4 regions of the Micromonospora musae genome follow, and region 1 is predicted to be linked to each of the others. Evidence: riboswitches for the same ligand, from Rfam matches in the RefSeq annotation. Region 1 holds a riboswitch; each other region holds the start of a gene.
What was found. A riboswitch is a leader RNA that binds a small molecule or an ion and turns the genes downstream of it on or off. The one in region 1 is predicted to bind cobalamin.
Positions count from the first base shown of each region.

Region 2: another riboswitch for cobalamin. It lies ahead of D7147_RS03445 (ABC transporter substrate-binding protein); the one in region 1 lies ahead of D7147_RS06510 (energy-coupling factor ABC transporter permease).
Region 3: another riboswitch for cobalamin. It lies ahead of cobN (cobaltochelatase subunit CobN); the one in region 1 lies ahead of D7147_RS06510 (energy-coupling factor ABC transporter permease).
Region 4: another riboswitch for cobalamin. It lies ahead of D7147_RS05995 (acyl-CoA thioesterase); the one in region 1 lies ahead of D7147_RS06510 (energy-coupling factor ABC transporter permease).

Region 1 is NZ_RAZS01000002.1:470,594-475,675, reverse strand. Features, by position in the region: gene cbiQ (cobalt ECF transporter T component CbiQ) at 1-711, opposite strand, end outside; gene D7147_RS06515 (energy-coupling factor ABC transporter substrate-binding protein) at 712-1,026, opposite strand; gene D7147_RS06510 (energy-coupling factor ABC transporter permease) at 1,023-1,700, opposite strand; cobalamin riboswitch at 1,728-1,900, opposite strand; cobalamin riboswitch at 2,155-2,373, shown strand; gene D7147_RS06505 (ribonucleoside-diphosphate reductase subunit alpha) at 2,506-4,896, shown strand; gene D7147_RS06500 (ribonucleotide-diphosphate reductase subunit beta) at 4,941-5,082, shown strand, end outside.
Region 2 is NZ_RAZS01000001.1:733,039-738,120, forward strand. Features, by position in the region: gene D7147_RS03435 (ABC transporter ATP-binding protein) at 1-369, opposite strand, end outside; gene D7147_RS03440 (FecCD family ABC transporter permease) at 411-1,487, opposite strand; gene D7147_RS03445 (ABC transporter substrate-binding protein) at 1,540-2,478, opposite strand; cobalamin riboswitch at 2,560-2,698, opposite strand; gene D7147_RS03450 (M14 family zinc carboxypeptidase) at 2,840-4,714, opposite strand; gene D7147_RS03455 (C39 family peptidase) at 4,927-5,082, shown strand, end outside.
Region 3 is NZ_RAZS01000011.1:33,644-38,725, forward strand. Features, by position in the region: gene D7147_RS25640 (hypothetical protein) at 1-199, opposite strand, end outside; gene D7147_RS25645 (hypothetical protein) at 305-640, shown strand; gene D7147_RS25650 (MBL fold metallo-hydrolase) at 669-1,403, opposite strand; cobalamin riboswitch at 1,671-1,843, shown strand; gene cobN (cobaltochelatase subunit CobN) at 2,160-5,082, shown strand, end outside.
Region 4 is NZ_RAZS01000002.1:332,404-337,485, reverse strand. Features, by position in the region: gene D7147_RS06000 (ATP-binding protein) at 1-2,054, shown strand, start outside; cobalamin riboswitch at 2,770-2,985, shown strand; gene D7147_RS05995 (acyl-CoA thioesterase) at 3,111-3,623, shown strand; gene D7147_RS05990 (LysE family translocator) at 3,627-4,253, shown strand; gene D7147_RS05985 (NAD-dependent epimerase/dehydratase family protein) at 4,353-5,082, opposite strand, start outside.

The DNA of each region.
Region 1 (5,082 bases):
GACGATCAGGACGAGCAGTCCTCCACTCGCCACCAGGAACGGCGGCGACATCCGTCGCGCCTCGACCTGCACCGCGAGCGAACCGGTGTATCCCCGCAACGCCAACCCCTCCTCGAGGCGCCGTGCCCGGCTGAACGCCCGCACGAAGATGGCGCCCGCCTGCCCGGCGAGCGACCGGTAGGCGGTGCGCCAGGTCCGGAAGCCGAGCCGGGCCGCCTGCGCCTCCCGGACCGCGCGCACGCTCTCCACCAGGAGGAAGAGCATCCGGTACGTCAGCGCGGCGACCTCGGTGACCGCCGCGGGCACCCCGAGCCGTTGCAGCCTCGGCAGCACCTCCGACAGCGGCGTGGTGGCGCTGAACAGCAGCAGGCAGGTCAGCGCCGCCACCGACCGGCCGGCCGTGTGCGCCGCCGTGCCGAAGCCGGCGGTGTTGACCGTCAGCCGGATCGGCGCGTGCACCGTCACCACCAGCGGCACCGTCGACGTCGCCACGAAGAGCAGTGGCACCCTCGCCGCCCGCAGCACCACGGCCGGCGACACCCGTGCCGGCCCGACGAGCAGCACCGCTGCCGCCAGGCCGGAGAGCAGCGCGCCCGGCCACGGCGGCAGGATCACCGCGCAGGCCAGCAACCCGAGCGAGAGCAGCGCCTTCTCCCCGGGGTGCCGTGACCGCCACGGGCCGGTGTGGGCCGCGACGTCGAGAGCGAACACCTACTCGTGCGGCTGCTCGGCGATGCGGTACCGCCGCCGCGTCCGGGCGACCCCGAAGTAGTAGCCGAGGAAACCGGCGCCGAGCGCCGCCTGGAGCGCGAAGAGCGCGGACTCCACCTCGCCCGAGGGCGGCTCGTAGATCGGCGAGAACCAGGGTTCGTAGTCGGGGTGGTCGTCGACGATCGCCTGCTCGGCGAGCGCGTCCGCGCCGGCGAACGGCTCCTCACCGGAACCGAGGCCGAGCGCCACCGGCGCCACCGCCAGCAGCACCACCGCGAGCAGCAGGAGCAGGTTGACCCGGGAGAAGCGCTTCACGCCTGCACCGCCGGCTTCCGCAGCACGCCGAGCCGGCGCAGCTCGTCGCCGCTGACCCGGGTCAGGAGGCGTACCACCAGCACCGAGAGCAGCCCCTCGCTGACGGCCAGCGGGATCTGGGTCACCGCGAAGATCCCGCCGAACTTGACGAGCGCGCCCACGAAGCCGGTCGCCGGGTCGGGGAACGCCAGCGCCAGCTGGGCGCTGGTGACGCAGTAGGTGGCCAGGTCGCCCAGTGCCGCCGCGGCGAAGACCGCCACGTCCAGTCCGCCGCCGAGCCGGCGGATCAGCGCGTAGACCGCGTACGCCACCCACGGGCCGACGATCGCCATCGAGAAGATGTTGGCGCCCAGTGTGCTCAACCCGCCGTGCGCGAGCAGCACCGCCTGGAAGAGCAGCACGATGCCGCCGAGCACGCTCATCACCGGCGGTCGGAACAGCACCGCCCCCAGGCCGGTGCCGGTCGGGTGCGAGCAGGAACCCGTCACCGAGGGAATCTTCAACGCGGAGAGCACGAAGGTGAACGCGCCCGCGGCGCCGAGCAGCAGCTTCGACTCCGGGTCCTGGCGGACCTGCTGGACCAGCGCCCGGCTGCCGTGGACGACGAACGGTGTGGACACCGCGAACCACGCCGCGGCCTGTATCGGGGGGAGGTACCCCTCGGCGATGTGCATCGACGACCTTCCTCTCCAGCACCTCGTGGATGAGATCCCGTCAAGGCCGGTCTCCTGGCTTCCGGATCGACGCTCACTCCGGCCTTCCCAGGCCCGGATGGGCCCAGTGGCGTTTCTCGGAGATCGCTACCCGGTCACAGTGGCGAGGGCCGCGCCGGCATTTCACCGGCTTCCCGTGCACCTTGACGGGCGAGAGGCTATCGGGCCGTCACCGGGCGGGGCAAGCGCCCGACGGGCAGCGTGACGTACGCCGCCCCCGGCCGCGGCGTCCGGACCGGACGGAGCCCGACCCGGGGACGACGCCGGTCGCCCGACCGACGACGACGGCGCCCCGGTGGACGACATGCTCCCGGCCACGGCATCGCGGCGGACGGCACGCGCCCGGGCGACGGTGAGAGAAAGGCGACACGCGGACGCGACATCTGGTGTTGCCGACCCGCCGACGGCGGCATATATGGTGTCTCACGCAGCTGGTTCGGCCGCACCTGCACGGGGCGGCCGAGGCAAGAGGGAACCCGGTGCGAATCCGGGACTGCCCCGCAGCGGTGAGTGGGAACGAACGCCGTCATCGAGCACTGGGCCCGACGGGCCTGGGAAGCGACGGCCAGTAGGCGACCGGTCTCCCCCGGTCACGCCCGCGAGTCCGAAGACCTGCCAGCGCGCCGCACGCGTCGCGTGCGGTGGTCGGAGGCCGCGCGGGACGGCCGACGCCATCAGCCGGCCGGTCACGGCCGGCCTGCCGTGAGGCGGCCAGTGGCGTTCCTCCTGCGCGTTCGTCGACAGTGGACATGCGTGAGGAGGGGACATGACGGCGACGCAGGAGCAGGCGGCAGTCGATCAGGCGGTGCCGGAGCAGCGTCGGCATGTGATGCAGGTCCGTAAGCGCGACGGCGACACCGAGCCGGTGGACGTCAACAAGATCGTCAGGGCGGTGGAGCGGTGGGTCGCCGACCTGGGCGAGGTGGACCCGCTGCGGGTCGCCACCCGGACGATCAGCGGGCTGTACGACGGGGCCACCACCGCGGAGCTGGACAAGTTGTCCATCCAGACGGCTGCGGAGCTGATCGGTGAGGAGCCGCAGTACTCGAAGCTCGCGGCGCGGCTGCTCGCCGCCTACGTGGACAAGGAGGTGCGCGGGCAGGGCGTCGAGAGCTTCAGCCAGTCCATCCGGTACGCCCACGGTCTGGGCCTGATCGGCGACGACACGGCCGAGTTCGTGGCACGTCACGCGCGCAAGCTGGACGACGCCGTGGAACCGGCCGGTGATCTGCGGTTCGAGTACTTCGGCCTGCGCACGGTCGCGGACCGCTACCTGCTGCGGCACCCGCAGTCGCGGCTGGTGGTCGAGACACCGCAGTACTGGCTGCTGCGGGTGGCGTGCGGCCTCTCCGAGACACCGGTCGAGGCGATCGAGTTCTACCGGCTCATGTCGTCGCTGGCGTACCTGCCGAGTTCGCCGACCCTGTTCAACTCGGGCACCCGGCACACCCAGATGTCGTCCTGCTTCCTGGTCGACTCGCCCCGCGACGAGCTGGACTCGATCTACGAGCGCTACCACCAGGTGGCGAAGCTGTCGAAGTTCTCCGGCGGCATCGGCATCGCCTGGTCGCGGGTGCGCGGCCGTGGCGCGCTGATCCGCGGCACGAACGGCAGGTCGAACGGGATCGTGCCGTTCCTCAAGACCCTCGACGCCGGCGTCGCGGCGGTCAACCAGGGCGGCCGGCGCAAGGGGGCGGCCTGCGTGTACCTGGAGCCGTGGCACCCGGACGTCGAGGAGTTCCTCGAGCTGCGCGACAACACCGGTGAGGAGTCCCGGCGTACGCACAACCTCAACCTGGCGAACTGGATCCCGGACGAGTTCATGCGGCGGGTCGAGGCGGACGGCGACTGGTCGCTCATCGACCCGTCCGAGGCGCCGGAGCTGCCGGACCTGTACGGCGAGGAGTTCGACGAGGCGTACCGGGCGGCCGAGAAGAAGGCCGTGAAGACGGTCAAGGCCCGGGAGCTGTACGGGCGGATGATGCGCACGCTCGCGCAGACCGGCAACGGGTGGATGACGTTCAAGGACCCGTCGAACCGGCTCTCCAACCAGACCGGCGCGCCCGGCAACACGATCCACCTGTCGAACCTCTGCACCGAGATCCTGGAGGTGAACAACGACGCCGAGACCGCGGTCTGCAATCTCGGCTCGGTCAACCTCGGCGCGCACGTCACCGCCGACGGGGTCGACTGGGAGAAGCTGCGCTCGACGGTGCGTACCGCGGTGGTCTTCCTCGACCGGGTGATCGACATCAACTACTACCCGGCCGAGCAGGCGGCGGCGTCGAACCCGCGCTGGCGGCCGGTCGGGCTCGGGCTGATGGGCCTGCAGGACGCCTTCTTCACCCTGCGCCTGCCGTTCGACTCCGCGCAGGCCCGGGAGCTCTCCACCCGGGTGCAGGAGGAGATCTTCCTGACCGCGTTGGAGACGTCGGCCGGGCTCGCCGAGCGGTTCGGCCCGCACCCCGCGTACGCCGAGACCCGCGCCGCCAAGGGCGACCTGCACCCGGACCTGTGGGGCGTCGAGCCCAGCCAGACGGCCCGGTGGGCCGCGCTGCGGTCGGCGGTCGCCGCGCACGGCCTGCGCAACTCGCTGCTGGTCGCGATCGCCCCGACCGCGACGATCGCCTCGATCGCCGGCTGCTACGAGTGCATCGAGCCTCAGGTCTCCAACCTGTTCAAGCGCGAGACCATGTCCGGCGAGTTTCTCCAGGTCAACACGTATCTGGTGCGTGAGCTGAAGGCGCGCGGGCTCTGGACGCCCGCGATCCGGGAGCAGATCAAGCGCGCCGAGGGCTCGGTGCAGGGGATCGCCGACCTGCCCGTCGACGTCCGTGAGCTGTTCCGCACCGCCTGGGAGCTGCCGCAGCGGGCCCTGATCGACCTCGCGGCCGCCCGCGCCCCGTTCATCGACCAGTCGCAGTCACTGAACCTGTTCCTGGCCGCGCCGACCATCGGCAAGTTGTCGTCGATGTACCTCCACGCCTGGAAGTCCGGGCTGAAGACCACCTACTACCTGCGGTCGCGTCCCGCGACCCGCATCCAGCAGGCCACCGTCGCCGTCGGTCAGACGGTGAAGCCGATCGTCGCCGTGAGCGACGACGAGGCGCTGGCCTGTTCCCTGGAGAACCCCGAGAGCTGCGAGGCCTGCCAGTGACCACGATCCCCGAACCCCGCACCACCGGCGCCGAAGCACGGCAGATGCTGCTCGACCCCGGCATGGACCTGACGCTGCGTCCGATGCGGTACCCGCACTTCTTCGACCGGTTCAAGGACGCCATCAAGAACACCTGGACCGTCGAGGAGGTCGACCTGCACTCCGACCTCGCCGACCTGGCGAAGC
Region 2 (5,082 bases), on a different contig from region 1:
TTCGCGCCGGACGAAGCCGGTCAGGTCCAGCCGGGCGAGCACCTCATGCACGGCGGCCAGGTCGGCGGCCGACTCCCGCCCCAGCGGGGGGATGTACGGGGTGCGGCCGAGCAGCACGTAGTCGAGCACCGGCATGCCCGGCGGCACCACCGGGGACTGCGCCACCGTGGCCACCACCCGGGCCCGGTTCCGCCGGGGCAGCGACTCGATGGGCGTACCGAAGAGGCTCACGGCGCCCGGCGCGGCCAGCAGGCCGCCGACGGCGCGCAACAGGGTCGACTTGCCGGCGCCGTTCGGGCCGATCACCGTGACCCACTCGCCGACGGCGACGGTCAGGTCGATGCCGGCGAGGATCGGCGTGCGGTCCATGGTGACGTGCAGGTCACGCACCTCGACCGCGGGTGCGGCGCTCACGTCAGCACCCGTCGGGCGGTGCGCAGGATCAGGACGAAGAACGGGCCACCGAGCAGGGCGGTGACCACGCCGATCGGGATCTCGGCGGGAGCGGCGACGGTGCGCGCCGCCACGTCGGTGAGCGCCAGGAACGCGGCGCCGAAGAGCAGCGAGAGCGGCAGGATCACCCGGTAGCTCGACCCGGCGAGCAGTCGGATGGTGTGCGGCACGATGATGCCGACGAAGCCGATCAGGCCGGTCGCGGAGACCGCCGCCGCGGTGCCGAGCGAGGCTGCGGCGATCAGCAGGTAGCGGGAGCGCTGCGGGTGCAGGCCGAGGCTGCTCGCCTCGTCGTCACCGACCGACAGGACGTCCAGCTCGCGGCCGTGCAGCAGCACCACGACGGCGGTGAGCACGGCGTACGGCAGGACCAGCAGGACGTCGTGCCAGCCGGCGGTGGCGAGCCGACCGAGCAGCCAGGAGTAGACCGCCTGGATGCTGTCGGCGTTGCGCTGGAGCAGGTAGGTCTGCCCGGCGGAGAGGAACGCGGAGACCGCCACCCCGGCCAGGATCAGCATCGCCGGGGAGCGGCTGCGGCCGCCCGCCGCACCGAGCAGGTAGGTCAGCGCCACCGCTCCCAGCGAGCCGACGAACGCGGCGAGCGGGATGGTCAGCGGCAGGCCGGTGAGCGCGCCCTCCGAGCCGGCGCCGCCGAGGGCGATCACCGCGGTCACCGCCAGGCCGGCCCCGGCGGCCACGCCGAGCAGGTACGGGTCGGCCAGCGGGTTGCGGAACACGCCCTGGTAGCAGCCGCCGGCGAGGGCGAGCATCCCGCCGACGAGCAGGCCGAGCACCACCCGGGGCAGCCGCAGCTCGGTGACGATGGCGATCTCCCGCTCGTTGAGCCCGCTCTCCAGGTGCACCCCGGGCAGCAGGTTGAGCAGTTCGGCGGCGACGCTGCCCGGTGGGATGGTGACCGGGCCGAGCGACACTCCGGCGACCAGCGCGACGAGGACCGCGACGAGCCCGGCGGCGAGCCAGCGCGGTCGCAGGCCGGCCGGCCGGGACGGGGTTGGCGTCTCGGCCGGCCGGATGGGCGACGAATCGCGGGCCACGGGTGCGACCCTGGTCACGGTCGACCCTCGGTCACGCGGGCACCTTGGCGACCGCGTCGACGATCGCCCGCAGCAGGTCGACGACCCGCGGCCCCCAGCGGGAGGCGACGCTGTCGTCCAGGGCGACCACCTGGTTGTTCTTCACGGCGGTGAGCCCGGACCAGCCGGCGCGCGCCTTGACCGTGTCGGCGCTCTGCTGGCAGCACTTCGTGTCGGCGAGGAAGATGAAGTCCGGGTCCGCCTTGACGATGATCTCCTGGGAGAGCTGCGGGTACCCGCCGTTCTTGTTGTCGGCGTCGGCGGGGTCGGCGATGTTCTCCAGACCGGCCATCGCGTAGAGCGAACCGATGAAGGTCTTGCTGGTCGCGCTGTAGAGCTCGGTGCCCAGCTCGTGGTAGAGGGTGAGCTTCTCCGACCGCTGCGGCAGGTCCTTCACCAGCGTGGCGATGTCGTCCCGCATCCGGCGGGTCAGGTCGGCCGCCTCGGTGGGGTGCCCGGTGAGCGTGCCCAGGTCGGTGATCTGCTGGTAGGTGTCGTCCAGAGTGGTCGCCGACGGGGTCACCAGCACCGGGATCTTGAGCTTGCCGAGCTGGTCGACGATCTTGTTGCGGTCGTCGGAGATCACCACCAGGTCGGGGTTGCGGCCGGCGATCGCCTCCGCGTTCGGCTGGAAGCCGGAGAGGTCGCTCTTCGGCACCCCGGCCGGGTAGTCCGAGTTGTCGTCGACCGCGGTCACCTGCGGACCGGCGCCGATGGCGAAGAGCATCTCGGTCACGCTCGGCGAGAGCGAGACGATCTTCTCGGGACGCTCGTCGAGGGTGATGTTGCCGACCGTGGCCGGGAAGGCGGCGGCCGACTGGCTGCTGCTGCCGGCGCCGGGGGCGTCGTCGGCCTTCTCGGCGCAGGCGCCGAGGGCGAGCGCGGCGACCGCGAGGGTCGCGGCGAGCAGCCGAGGGGTACGTCTGGACATCGGTCCTCCTGTCGGTCGAGGAGCGTGGTGCTTCGCCGACAGGGGCCGAGCGCCCGTCCGCGAGCGCCCTTCCTCGAGAGCGCGGGTCGCGACCGGTCCGCAGGCGACCTGGCTCGTCCCCGCCGTGGCGGGGTATCACAGTTGCGGGACAGCACCGGGTTCTCACCGGCTTCGCTGTGGAACGGTCGGTAAGACGGTAGCGCACGGGTCGAGCGGGCCCGATCGATGAACGAACCCATCCAGCGTGGCCGATCACCCGACCGGTCGGGGTCCGGGTCGATCGGGCGGTGGTTACCGATATGCCCCGATCCGTGGCGGGCAGGGTGGGGCCCCGTCGGGGGCGGGACGGGGCCCCACCGATTCAGGAGGCGGTGATGGTGACGTTGTCCACAGCCGCCTCGACCAGGCTCGCGCCCGAGGCGTCCGCCGCCTGGACCAGGATCCGTACGCTCTGGCCCGCGTACGGGGTGAGGTTCAGGTTCGCCACCGCCCAGGAGCCGTTGCGGTTGGTCGCCGCCCCGGCCTGGTTCAGCAGGGTGGTGGTGCCGCCGCCGTGCACCACGCTGACCCGGAGGTAGTCGGCCGACGAGGAGTTCGAGCCGTGCGCCAGGTACCAGGCGAGCGAGAGGGTGAGTGTGCCGCCGGCGGGCAGCGTCACCGCCGGCGACTGGGCGCTGGTCACCCCGCCGTCGAGGTCGTAGTCACCGGCCCCGGCGCCGGCCAGCCGGCCGGTGACCAGGTCGTTGCCGCCCGCGTACGGGGTGAGCTGCTTGGCGCCGCTGGACGTGGTCGCCTGGGCGGCGCCCCGCTCCCAGGCCCCGAGGGTCGCGGTGTCCGTGCCGTTCGGGTTCACCGTCCAGCCGGTGGCGGTCTCGAAGGTGTCCGACCAGACAGTGGTGCCGCCACCGCCACCGCAGTACTGGGTCTGCTTGCCGATCGCCCGGTACGGGCAGTCGGCGTACTCGCTGAGCATCAGCACCGCCTCCCGGTTGCGGGAGGTCTGCGCCGGGATCACCTCGTCGGGCGGGTAGAAGCCGCCGCCACCGGCCGAGCCCGGGTACATCTCGAAGGTGTAGGCCCAGATGCCGTGCGCCGCCCACATCCAGTCGATGCTGGTGCCGTCGGCGATGTAGAGGTCGCTGGACTGCTCCGGCGTGTAGCCGTTGGTGGCGGCCATCTGCTGGCCGATGGTGGCGAAGGTGTTGTACTGGTCGGCCGTCATCCCGCTGGGCGTGTTGGCGGTCGTGTAGCCGAACGGCCAGAGCACGAGCTGCGAGTAGGTGTGGAAGTCGATGTTGGCCTTGATCTGCTGCACACCGCCGACCACCCGGCTGTTGACGAAGTTCCGCAGCGCCTGGGTCTCCGGCGCGGAGAACGCCGACGGGCCCCGGTAGGTCTCCGACGAGGTCGAGCCCGACGAGCCGCCGCAGCAGCCCCACTGGTAGGACCAGTTCCGGTTCAGGTCGGTGCCGATCGCCGACGAGCCGCTGTTCGGCTGCCGGTTCTTCCGCCAGGACCGGTAGGACCCGGTGGCGATGTCGTACTCGCTGCCGTCCGGGTTGACCGTCGGCACGATCCAGATCTCCCGCCCGTTGACGAGGTTGGTGATCCGGGAGTCGCTGCCGTACCCGTCGGTGAAGAGGTTCAGCAGGTAGATCGCCATCTCCACGGTCAGGTGCTCGCGGGCGTGCTGCTGGGCGTTGAAGAGGAGCTCCGGCTCGTTCTCGTCGGTGGCGACGTTGTCGGAGATCTTCACGGCCATCAGGTCGCGGCCCTCGTAGGAGCTGCCGATGCTGAGCTTGCGGGCGATCGTCGGGTGGCTCGCCACGACCTGGTTCACCACCGCGGTCAGCTCGGCGTAGTCGTGGTAGTTCGAGTCGGCGGGCGGGAAGGCGAGGGTGCCGACGTCGCCGTGGGTGTGCGGGGTGGACGGTGGTGCGGGGACCGCTTCCAGCCGGAAGCCGAGGCGGCCGATCGCCGCGGCCTCGGCCGGCGTGGCCGAGACGTGCAGCACGCCGTGCTCGCTGTAGTCGATCGCCGCGCCGGTGCGGGCCACCGCGTTGCGGTCGGCGAGCGTACGGGGGCCGAGCACCCGGTACTCGGCGGCGGCCGATCCGCCGGGTCCGGTGCCCGGTCGGGCGGCGGCCGGGCCGGTGGTGACGGTGACGAACGCCAGGCCGGAGGCGACGGCGAGCGCCAGGGCGCGACGGAGGGGGAGGGAGGTACGGAAGGCCATGGACAACCTCCTCGGAGGGCGGGAGATCCCGCTCGGTGGAGCACACTCCACCACCCGTCACATGGTCATATCAATATGAATCACTGCCTCTTCCATGCCAAGCGGATCATCATCCCGGCAATGATTTTCCATCCATCCAGATATGGCGAAACTTCCCTGCAAGCGGGACACTGACCGGCGACGATGCCCGACCACACCCCCGCGGAGCACCCATGGCCAGATCACGTCTGAGCGTGGCCGCCCTCGCCGGCGTCACCGCGCTCACCCTCCTCGGCACCGCCGTACCGGCGTACGCGGCCACCCCCGCCGCGGCGGCCCACCAGGCCACCCGGCCGGTCAACCACGACGAACAGGTCACCTTCCACGAC
Region 3 (5,082 bases), on a different contig from region 1:
GACCCGGGTCGATCCGGGCCAGCAGCGCGTCCGCGGAGACCCCGGGGCGAAGCGTGACGGCATCCGGGTACCAGGGCGGGGAGCGGCGCGGCACCGACCAGGCGTCGGCGTCGGTAGCGCCGGGGAGGTCGTGGCACGCGCAGACGAGATCGCACCACTCGGCGTTGTTCCGCGCGGCCGACGCGCGCTCCCCGGACACCGCCCGACCCTAGCCCGTCGGTCCAGCGTGCTCCCATCGGGCTCGCAGGATATTGCCAGGTGACGGTGGTGAACTGGACGGAACGCGCACGGAGAGGAGCCGGGCATGGGCTGGTTCAACCGGCGGTCCCGATCCGCCGACGGGACCCCGACGAAGCTGGACCGGGAGGCGACCCGGGACGACCTCGCCGCGCTGGAGGCCTTCGTCACCAGCCGCCGGGGCGTCGAGTTCTACCTGGAGCCGGAGACCACCGCGACCGACACCACTGTGGTGGCGATCGCTTACGACGGGGAGTGGATCCGCCGCCGCACCGGTTCGCCCCGCGCCGCGGCGACCATCGCACGGCGGCACGCCGTTCCGCTCTACGAGGCCGGCCGCACCGGCTACCCGGAGCGGATGCGCGCCTGGAACCGGGCCCACCCCGAGCGTCGGGCCCGCTGACGCGCGAGCAGGCGCGCGTCGACGTCCCTCAGCCGGCCTCGGCCCGGGCCTGCGCGCGGGTCATCGGCGCGGAGTGGCTGGCGACGTACCAGTCGTAGTCGTCGTCGAGCAGCCGGCGGACCAGCCCGAGGTCGGGGCCGTCGTCCGGCTCGCGAAGGTGCGCCGGGGGCGGGTAGAAGGAGTCGCCGAGCAGCATGACGCCCGAGTCCGGCACCAGCACCACCGTCGAGTCCGGCGCGTGCCGGCCGCCGACATGGCGCAGCAGCACTCCGACCGGCAGCTCGTCGGCGTCGGTGAAGGTACGGGTCGGCGGCAACACCGCGAAGTCGTCCCACGAGTCCACCGCGAACGCGCGCGCCCGGAAACTCGGCGCGAGCCGAGGGTTCGCGCGGACCTGTTCGCGCAGGTAGCGGTGGCTCCACGGCCGGGCCGCCTCGGCCCGCAGCAGCTCCTGGCCGGTCACCTGCCCGACGATCTCCACGCCGGGCCAGGCGCAAGCGCCCCACACGTGGTCCCAGTGGTGATGCGTGTAGACGAGCCAGCGCGGTTCCGGCAGCCCCGCCGCGTGCAGCGCGGCCCGGATCTCCCGGGCGTGCGCCGGGCTCTGCCCCGCGTCGATGATCACACTGCCGCGCTCGTCGGCCACCACGGCGACGCCGGCCTGGACGGCCGCCGGGTCGGGATCGCCGGGGCAGAGCCAGACCCGTCCGGCGAGCTGATGGAACTGCATGCCGATGATGGCGACCTCCCCGGGATCGACCACGGACGCTCGCCGAGGCCCGGTCGATAGTAGTGTTTGGGGCTCGTCATCCGTGTGCCGGCCAGCGGTTCAGCGCGATCGCGGGCGCCGGACGCCGGCCGTGGGCGTCGGCCGGGCAGGCCGGCGAGCGTAGCGCCGGGCGCGCCGATCGGATGGCCGCCGCGCACCAGGTCGGCGGGGCCCCGGACGATGCCCGGAATCGATCTGACTCGATGACATCGACGCTGATCAGCCGCCCGGGGCGGCGTTGACCGGCCGGGACGGGTGTGGCAGCATTCGCGGCCTGACGGCAGTGAAGGAAGCCGGTGCGATTCCGGCGCGGTCCCGCCACTGTCATCGGGGAGTGAGCCCTCCTTGCGAGTCACGACCGCGTGCGGTTGGAAGGCCGGGGGTGAGCGTCGATCCGGGAGCCAGGATACTTCGGCCGTCGGGATGTGACCCCAGGGCGTGGAGACCCGAGGAGGACCCGATGACGCACCGCGTCCACCGTGCCGGCGGCGATCGCCGTGACCGGCCCAATACCATCGGCGCGCCCGCGCCGCAGCGCGCCCGCCGCGCCACCCGACCCCGTACTGCCGCGCCGACCGGCCACACCGGAGCGCCGCCGGGCGGGCTCGACCCCGCCGGCTGACCCGTACGCCGACCGCCGCGCCAACCGCCGGCTCCGGCCGGCCGACCGCGCCCGCTGAACCCCGCGCCATCCACCCCTCAGCCCGACCGCCCCGACGGCGAGCCGGGCGTCACTCTCCGGAGCCATCCGTGCGTACCCTGCTGCTGTCCACCTCCGACACCGATCTGCTCGCCGCCCGGGCCAGCGGCGCGGACTACCGGCTGGCCAATCCGGTCCGCGTCGACGCCGAGGCCGTACCCGCGCTGCTCGACGGCGTGGACGTCGCCGTCGTACGGCTGCTCGGTGGCCGGCCGGCGTGGCCGGACGGACTGGCCGCGGTGCTCGCCTCCGGCGTGCCGACGGTCGTGCTCAGCGGCGAGTCGGCGCCCGACGCGGAGCTGATGGCTGCCTCCACGCTGCCCGCCGGGGTGGTCACGCAGGCCCTGGCGTACCTGGTCGAGGGGGGTCCGGAGAACCTCGCCCAGCTGACCCGGTTCCTCTCCGACACGGTGCTGCTCACCGGCGAGGGCTTCGCGCCGCCGGCGCCCACCCCCGCGTACGGCGTCCACGGTGACCGGGCGACCGATCCGGGGCGGCCGACCGTCGGCATCGTCTTCTACCGGGCGCACGCGCTCGCCGGCAACACCGCCTTCGTGGACACGCTCGCCAACGCGGTGGAGGCGGCCGGGGGCAACGCCCTGCCCGTCTACTGCGGATCGCTGCGCGGGCTGACCGCGGGCGCCGGTCCGCTGGAGCTGCTCGCCCGCTGCGACACGCTGCTGGTGACCGTGCTGGCGGCCGGCGGCGCGGTTGCCGCGGACGCCTCCGCGGGCGGCGACGAGGACACCTGGGACGTGGGGGCGCTCGCCGCGCTCGACGTGCCGGTGGTCCAGGCGCTGCTGCTGACCAGCACCCGCGAGCAGTGGGCCGACTCCGACGCCGGCCTCACCCCGCTGGACGCCGCCATGCAGGTGGCCGTCCCGGAGTTCGACGGCCGGATCATCACCGTGCCCTTCTCGTTCAAGAAGATCGACGCCGACGGTCTCTCCGTCTACGCCGCCGACCCGGAGCGCGCCGCCCGGGTTGCCGGCATCGCGGTGCGGCAGGCCCGGCTGCGTGGGCTCCCCAACGCCGACAAGCGCCTCGCGATCGTGCTCAGCTCGTACCCGACGAAGCACTCCCGGGTCGGCAACGCCGTCGGCCTGGACACCCCCGCCTCGGCGGTGCGGCTCTTCGCCGCGCTGGCCGAGGCCGGGTACGACCTCGGCTCCACGCCGCCGCCCGACGACGGGGACGCCCTGATCCACGCCCTGATCGCCGCCGGTGGTCACGACGTCGAGTGGCTCACCCCCGAGCAGCTCACCGCCGCCGAGGCCCGGGTGCCAGGCGAGGTCTATCGACGTTGGTTCGACGAGGTGCCGGCCGCGCTGCGCGAGCGGATGCGCGCGCACTGGGGCGAGCCGCCCGGTGAGCTGTACACCGACGGCGGTGACGTCGTGCTGGCCGGGCTGCGCTTCGGCAACGTGGCGCTGCTCATCCAGCCGCCGCGCGGCTTCGGCGAGAACCCCATCGCCATCTACCACGACCCGGACCTGCCGCCCAGCCACCACTACCTGGCCGCGTACCGGTGGCTCGCCGCCCGGCCCGAGGACGGCGGCTTCGGCGCCGACGCGGTGGTGCACCTCGGCAAGCACGGCACCCTCGAATGGCTGCCCGGCAAGGGCCTCGGGCTCGCCGCCGACTGCGCCCCCGACGCCGTCCTCGGCGACCTGCCGCTGGTCTACCCGTTCATCGTCAACGACCCCGGGGAGGGCACGCAGGCCAAGCGCCGCGCCCACGCGGTCGTCGTCGACCACCTGGTGCCGCCGATGGCGCGCGCCGAGACGTACGGCGACCTGGCGAAGCTGGAGCAGCTGCTCGACGAGTACGCGACAGTGCAGGCCCTCGACCCGGCGAAGGTGCCGACCGTGCAGGCGCAGATCTGGGCGCTGGTGCGCTCCGCCGAGCTGCACCACGACCTGCACACCGAACAGATGCCCGACGCCGAGGACTTCGACGACTTCGTGCTCCACCTCGACGGGTACCTCTGCGAGGTCAAGGACGTGCAGATCCGCGACGGCCTGCACGTGCTGGCCGCCGCGCCGGTCGGCGACGCCCGCGTCAACCTGGTCCTCGCCGTGCTGCGCGCCCCGCAGGTGTGGGGCGGCAGCCGGGCCCTGCCGGGGCTGCGGCAGGTGCTGGCCGCCGCGCACGGGCTGGACGAGGCGACGTTGCTCGCCGCGCCGGGCGAGCGGCTCGCCGTTCCGGCCGAGCTGACCGAGGTCGTGGACGGGCCGGCGGTCACCGCCGCCGACGCGGTCGACCTCATCGAGGCCCTCGCGCGCCGGCTCGTCGTCGGCATGGAGACGCTCGGCTGGGACGCCGGGAAGGTCGACGCGGTGGTCGCCGAGGTCACCGGCCGGGAGCTGCCGGACGCGTCCGCGCTGCTGCGCTTCGCCGCCACCGAGCTGGTGCCCCGTCTCGACCGGACCACCGACGAGCTGGCGCACACCCTGGCCGCTCTGGACGGTCGGTTCGTGCCGCCCGGGCCGTCCGGCTCGCCGACCCGGGGGCTGGTCAACGTGCTGCCCACCGGCCGCAACTTCTACTCCGTCGACCCGAAGGCCATCCCCAGCCGCAACGCCTGGGACGTCGGGACGGCGCTCGCGGAGTCCCTGCTGGCGCGCCACCTCGCCGACACCGGCGAGTATCCGCGCTCGGTCGGGCTCACCGTCTGGGGCACCAGCGCCATGCGTACCCAGGGTGACGACATCGCCGAGGTCCTCGCGTTGATCGGCTGCCGCCCCACCTGGGACGACCGCTCCCGCCGGGTCACCGGCGTCGAGGTGGTGCCGCCGGCCGAACTGGGCCGCCCCCGGGTGGACGTCACCGTGCGGATCTCCGGCTTCTTCCGGGACGCCTTCCCGCACGTGGTCGCCCTGCTCGACGACGCGTTCCGGCAGGTCGCCGCCCTCGACGAGCCGCACGAGGAGAACTTCGTCCGGGCCCACGTCGCCGCCGACCTGGCCGAGC
Region 4 (5,082 bases), 140 kb from region 1:
ACGCCGTCGCCGCCTGCCTCGACTCGATCCGGCGCGCGCAGTCGCGCCGGCCGTCGAAGGTCCGTTTCAACACCAACCGGATCGTGATCTACGTCTGGCCGCCGAGCGACCTCACCCGCGAGGAGATGGAGATCATCGCCAACCGGGTGCGGCCGACGACCGCGGGCGCCGGGCTGGAGGAGATCCTCTTCATCGCCCGCCAGCGCAACCGTACGACCGGCGAGCTGACCAAGATCGGGGTGCGGATCTCCTTCGACGGCGCCGGCGGGGCGGAGCTGACCGTCGGTGAGCCGCCGGTCGAGGCGATCGAGCCGCTCGACGACTACCGGCTGAAGGTGCTGCGGGCCAGCAGCCGCAACACGGTGTACCCGTACGAGCTGACCCGGCTGCTCGGCGACTTCGTCGAATACGACCTGGACGACGATCACGCGCTGGTGCCGGTCGACCGGCCCAAGGGGCGCAACAGCGCCGCCATCATCGCGGGTGTGGTCAGCACGGCGACCGCGCGGCACCCCGAGGGCGTCACCCGGGTGGTGCTGCTCGGTGACCCGACGAAGGCGCTGGGCGCGTTGTCGGAGCCGGAGTGCCGTCGCGTGATCGCCGCGCTGGACCTGGCCGAGCGGATGCGGGTGCCCGTGGAGTGGTACGCGCTCTCCGCCGGCGCGCGGATCTCCATGACGTCCGGCACCGAGAACATGGACTGGGTGGCCGCGGCGCTGAAGCGGATCGTCGAGTTCACCCAGGGCGGTGGCGAGATCAACATCGTGGTCGCCGGCATCAACGTCGGCGCCCAGCCGTACTGGAACGCCGAGGCGACGATGCTCATGCACACCAAGGGCATCCTGGTGATGACCCCGGACTCGGCGATGGTGCTCACCGGTAAGCAAGCGCTCGACTTCTCCGGCGGGGTGTCCGCCGAGGACAACTTCGGTATCGGCGGCTACGACCGGGTGATGGGCCCGAACGGGCAGGCGCAGTACTGGGCGCCGGACCTGGCCGGGGCGCGTGACGTGCTGATGGCGCACTACGAGCACACGTACGTGGCGCCGGGTGAGGGCGCGCCGCGGCGGGCGGGCAGCACCGACCCGGTGGACCGCGACGTCTCCGACTTCCCGCACGTGGTGGCCGGCAGTGACTTCAGCACGGTCGGCGAGATCTTCTCCGCCACGGCCAACCCGGACCGCAAGAAGCCGTTCGACATCCGGACGGTGATGCGCGCCCTCTCCGACCAGGACCACGCGGTGCTGGAGCGCTGGGCGGGCATGGCCGACGCCGAGACCGCTGTGGTGCAGGACGTACACCTCGGTGGGGTTCCGGTGTGCCTGCTCGGCATCGAGTCCCGGTCGGTGCCGCGGCGTGGCTTCCCGCCCACCGACGGCCCGGACACCTACACCGCCGGCACGTTGTTCCCCCGCTCGTCGAAGAAGGCCGCGCGGGCGATCAACGCGGCCAGCGGCAACCGGCCGCTGGTGGTGCTCGCCAACCTCTCGGGCTTCGACGGCTCGCCCGAGTCGCTGCGCGAGCTGCAGCTGGAGTACGGCGCCGAGATCGGCCGGGCGATCGTGAACTTCCGCGGGCCCATCGTCTTCTGCGTGATCTCGCGGTACCACGGCGGAGCGTTCGTCGTCTTCTCCAAGGCGCTGAACCCCAACATGACCGTGCTGGCGCTGGAGGGCTCGTTCGCCTCGGTGCTCGGCGGGGCCCCGGCCGCAGCGGTGGTCTTCACCGGCGAGGTGGACGCCCGTACCGCGGCGGACCCGCGGGTGCGGGAGCTGGAGGCCCGCGTGGCGGCGGCCGCCGGCACCGACCGCGCCACGTTGACCGCCGAGCTCGGCGAGTTGCGCTCGTCGGTCCGCGCGGAGAAGCTCGGCGAGGTGGCGGCGGAGTTCGACCGGGTGCACAGCGTCCAGCGGGCCGTCGAGGTCGGCTCGGTCGACGCGGTGATCCGCACCGCCGACCTGCGTCCACGCATCATCGAGGCGATCGAGGCGCACCTGCGCCGACCGGTCCAGCGGCCGCGCCAGGCGCCCGACGGACACATCGCGATGACCTGACGGCGAACGGCGGGCCGCTGCGGAACCGGCGCACGGCTCACCGGTTCGGGCGACGCGGGGTGGAGCTCCCTCCCGACCGCGTCGCCCGGCAGCGCCCCCGGCACCGCGCCCACCCGCGGTGGTCACCGGCCCCGCCGCCCCGCCGGTACCCCATTCGGGACACATCGCCCTGATCGCCCCCGGGCTACTGGTGATCGGGGTGATTGGCGCGCGGTGTCCCGGTTTGCGGCCCCGCGCGGCCCCTCGAATGGACCTTCACGCGGATCGGGCCGACACCCCCGGGGCAGAGCCCGGTCGTTGGGCACTGCCCGCTGCCTCTCCCGGCCTCGCAAACCGGACACATCGCGCTCATCGCCCCCTGCGCGTCGAAGATCGACTCGGTTTCCTTGACGTCGGGGTGTCCCGGCCGCGTGAATGGCCGACTTCAAGGAACCCGAGTCGATCACCGGTCGCGGCCGGGGTGATTGACGAACGATGTCCGGTTCATCGGCGGCGCGGGCTGGGGTGCGCCGCCCCCGGCTGGGCGGTTTGGTTCGCTCTCGGGGTGTGACCGGTGGCATCCTCGGGCCAGAATCGTGGCCGGGCCGCCGACGTTGAACACCCCACGACGGCCGTGGTAGCAGCCCACCGGCCCGGCAGGATGAACCGCCCCCGCCCGGCCGGGGATAGCTCACAGCCGACGTCCGCCCTGCCCGGTGGTCGATCGACGCGCGGTAGGCTGCCGGGTGGCGCTGGTTCGTCCGGTCGTGATCCGGCCGTACGTCGTAAGAGGGAATCCGGTGGAAATCCGGGACTGCCCCGCAGCGGTGAGTGGGAACGACCGCCGTCATCGGCACTGGGCTACCTGCCTGGGAAGCGACGGCCAGTAGAAGACCGGTGAGCACCGGTCACGCCCGCGAGTCCGAAGACCTGCCCGCGCTGCGCACACGAGGTGTGTGCGCTGCCGTCGACCTCGCGGGCGGGTCGGGCGGGTGAGGCGCCGCAGCCGTCGGCGCGTCCTCGACGTGCGCTCACCGGGGTCGGTGGTGTGCTTCCCGAGGACGGACGAACCACACTGTGCACGACACCATCACCCTCGCCGGCCGGCCGCCGTCGGCGTCCCACCTGACGCTGTCGCAGATCATGGACCAGCACCACACCAATCTGATGGGTACGGTCCACGGTGGCCGGATCCTCAACCTCATCGACTCGGTCGCCGGGGTCGTCGCCGCCCGGCACTCCGACGGGCCGGCTGTCACCGCGGCCATCGACGAGACCGCGTTCCTGCGCGCGGTCCGCGTCGGCGACGTCGTGCACGTCGACGCCCGGATCACCTGGGCCGGACGCAGCTCGATGGAGCTGGCGGTCCGGGTCACCGCGGACCGGTGGGACCGGGCCGTGCCGCCGGTCGACGTGGCGACCGCGCACCTGGTCATGGTCGCCGTGGACGACGCGGGCCAGCCGCGTCGGGTGCCGCCGCTGCTGCCGCACACCGACGAGGACCGGCGTCGCTACCGCGAGGCGGAGATCCGCCGCGAGCACCGGCTGGCGCTGCGGCGCGCCCTGCTCGGTGACGCCGAGGAGGGCTGAGACGTGCTCGGTCTCTCCGCGGCCGCCCTCGCCGGTTACCTCGCCGCGATCGTGGTCCTCATGCTCACCCCCGGCCCGGACATGATGTTCGTCCTCGCCAACGCGGCCCGCTACGGCGCCCGTGCGGGGGTGGTGGCGGCGCTCGGTGTCGCCGCCGGTGAGGCGGTGCACGTCACGGCGGTGGTGTGCGGCCTCGCGGCGGCGATCTCCGCCTCGCCAGTGCTCTTCACCGTGATCCGCTGGGCCGGCGCCGCGTACCTGGTCCTGCTCGGGGTGCGGGCGCTGCGCAGCGCCGGCGGACCCGCCATCGCCACCGACGGAGCGGACGCCCGGCCCGGCCGGGCGTTCCTGCGTGGACTGGTGACCAATCTGCTCAATCCGAAGATGATCCTGTTCAGCGTGGCGTTCCTGCCGCAGTTCGTCTCGCCGGCCTCCGGCGACGTCACCGCCCAGCTGGTGCTGCTCGGCGCGCTCTTCGTCGCGGTGCAGCTCACCGTCGACATCGCTCTCGGCGTGGGTGCGGGGCGGCTCGCGGGCCGGCTGGCCGACGGCCGCTGGGCCCGGCGGATCAACCGGATCTGCGCGGTCGCCTTCGTCGCCCTCGGGCTCCGCCTGGCGACGAGTTCGTAGGGCGCCCGCCCGGCACCGGGGGCGGTTCCGCACGGCGGAGCCGCGCGGGGGCGGCCGGGCCGTGGGCCGGGCGGCCGGTGCCGTGGCGGGGTGGACGGCTCACAGGGTGCTGAACCCCGTTCGCCAGGAGGGGTGCTCCGGGACCCAGCCGAGGTGCTTGCGGGCGTAGTGGTTGTTCGCTCCCCGGGCCCAGCCGTTCCGTTCGCCCTCGGTCGGCGCGGGCGCGGGAACCCCGGCGGCCGCGCAGAACGCGGGCACCCAGACGTTGCCGGCGGCGGGCTCGTCGTCGCAGACGTTGACCGTGCCGGTGGGCCACTCCAGGGCCGCCGCCGCGGCGGCCACGGCGTCGTCGACGTGCAGCAGGCTGGCGACGTCGGCGTCCGCGGGGAGCTGGCCCGCGGCGGCGAACCGGGCCATCAGGCCGTCGCGGGCGTACCAGGTGTCCGGGCCGTAGAGCGTGCCGTACCGCAGCACGACCCACTCGGGCGCCTCCTGCACGGCGGATTCGAGCGCGGCGACAGCGGCCACGGTGTGCTGCCTTGGCTCGACGGCGTGCAGGTCGAAAGGGGTCTCCTCCGTCGCGGGCTCGGCGCCCGGCTCGTACGCCCAGGTGATGCTCTGGGCCACGATCCGGCGTACCCCGGCGGCGAGCGCCGCGTCGACGAGGTTGCGGGTGCCGACCCGGCGCAGCCGCGCGTTGGCGGCGCGGTCACCGGTGCTCAGGCTGGTGAGCTGGTGCAGCACCGCGTCGGGCCGGACGTCGCGCACGGCGGCGGCCACCGCGTCCCGGTCGAAGACGTCGACGGCGAGCGGTCCGTTGCGGGCCAGG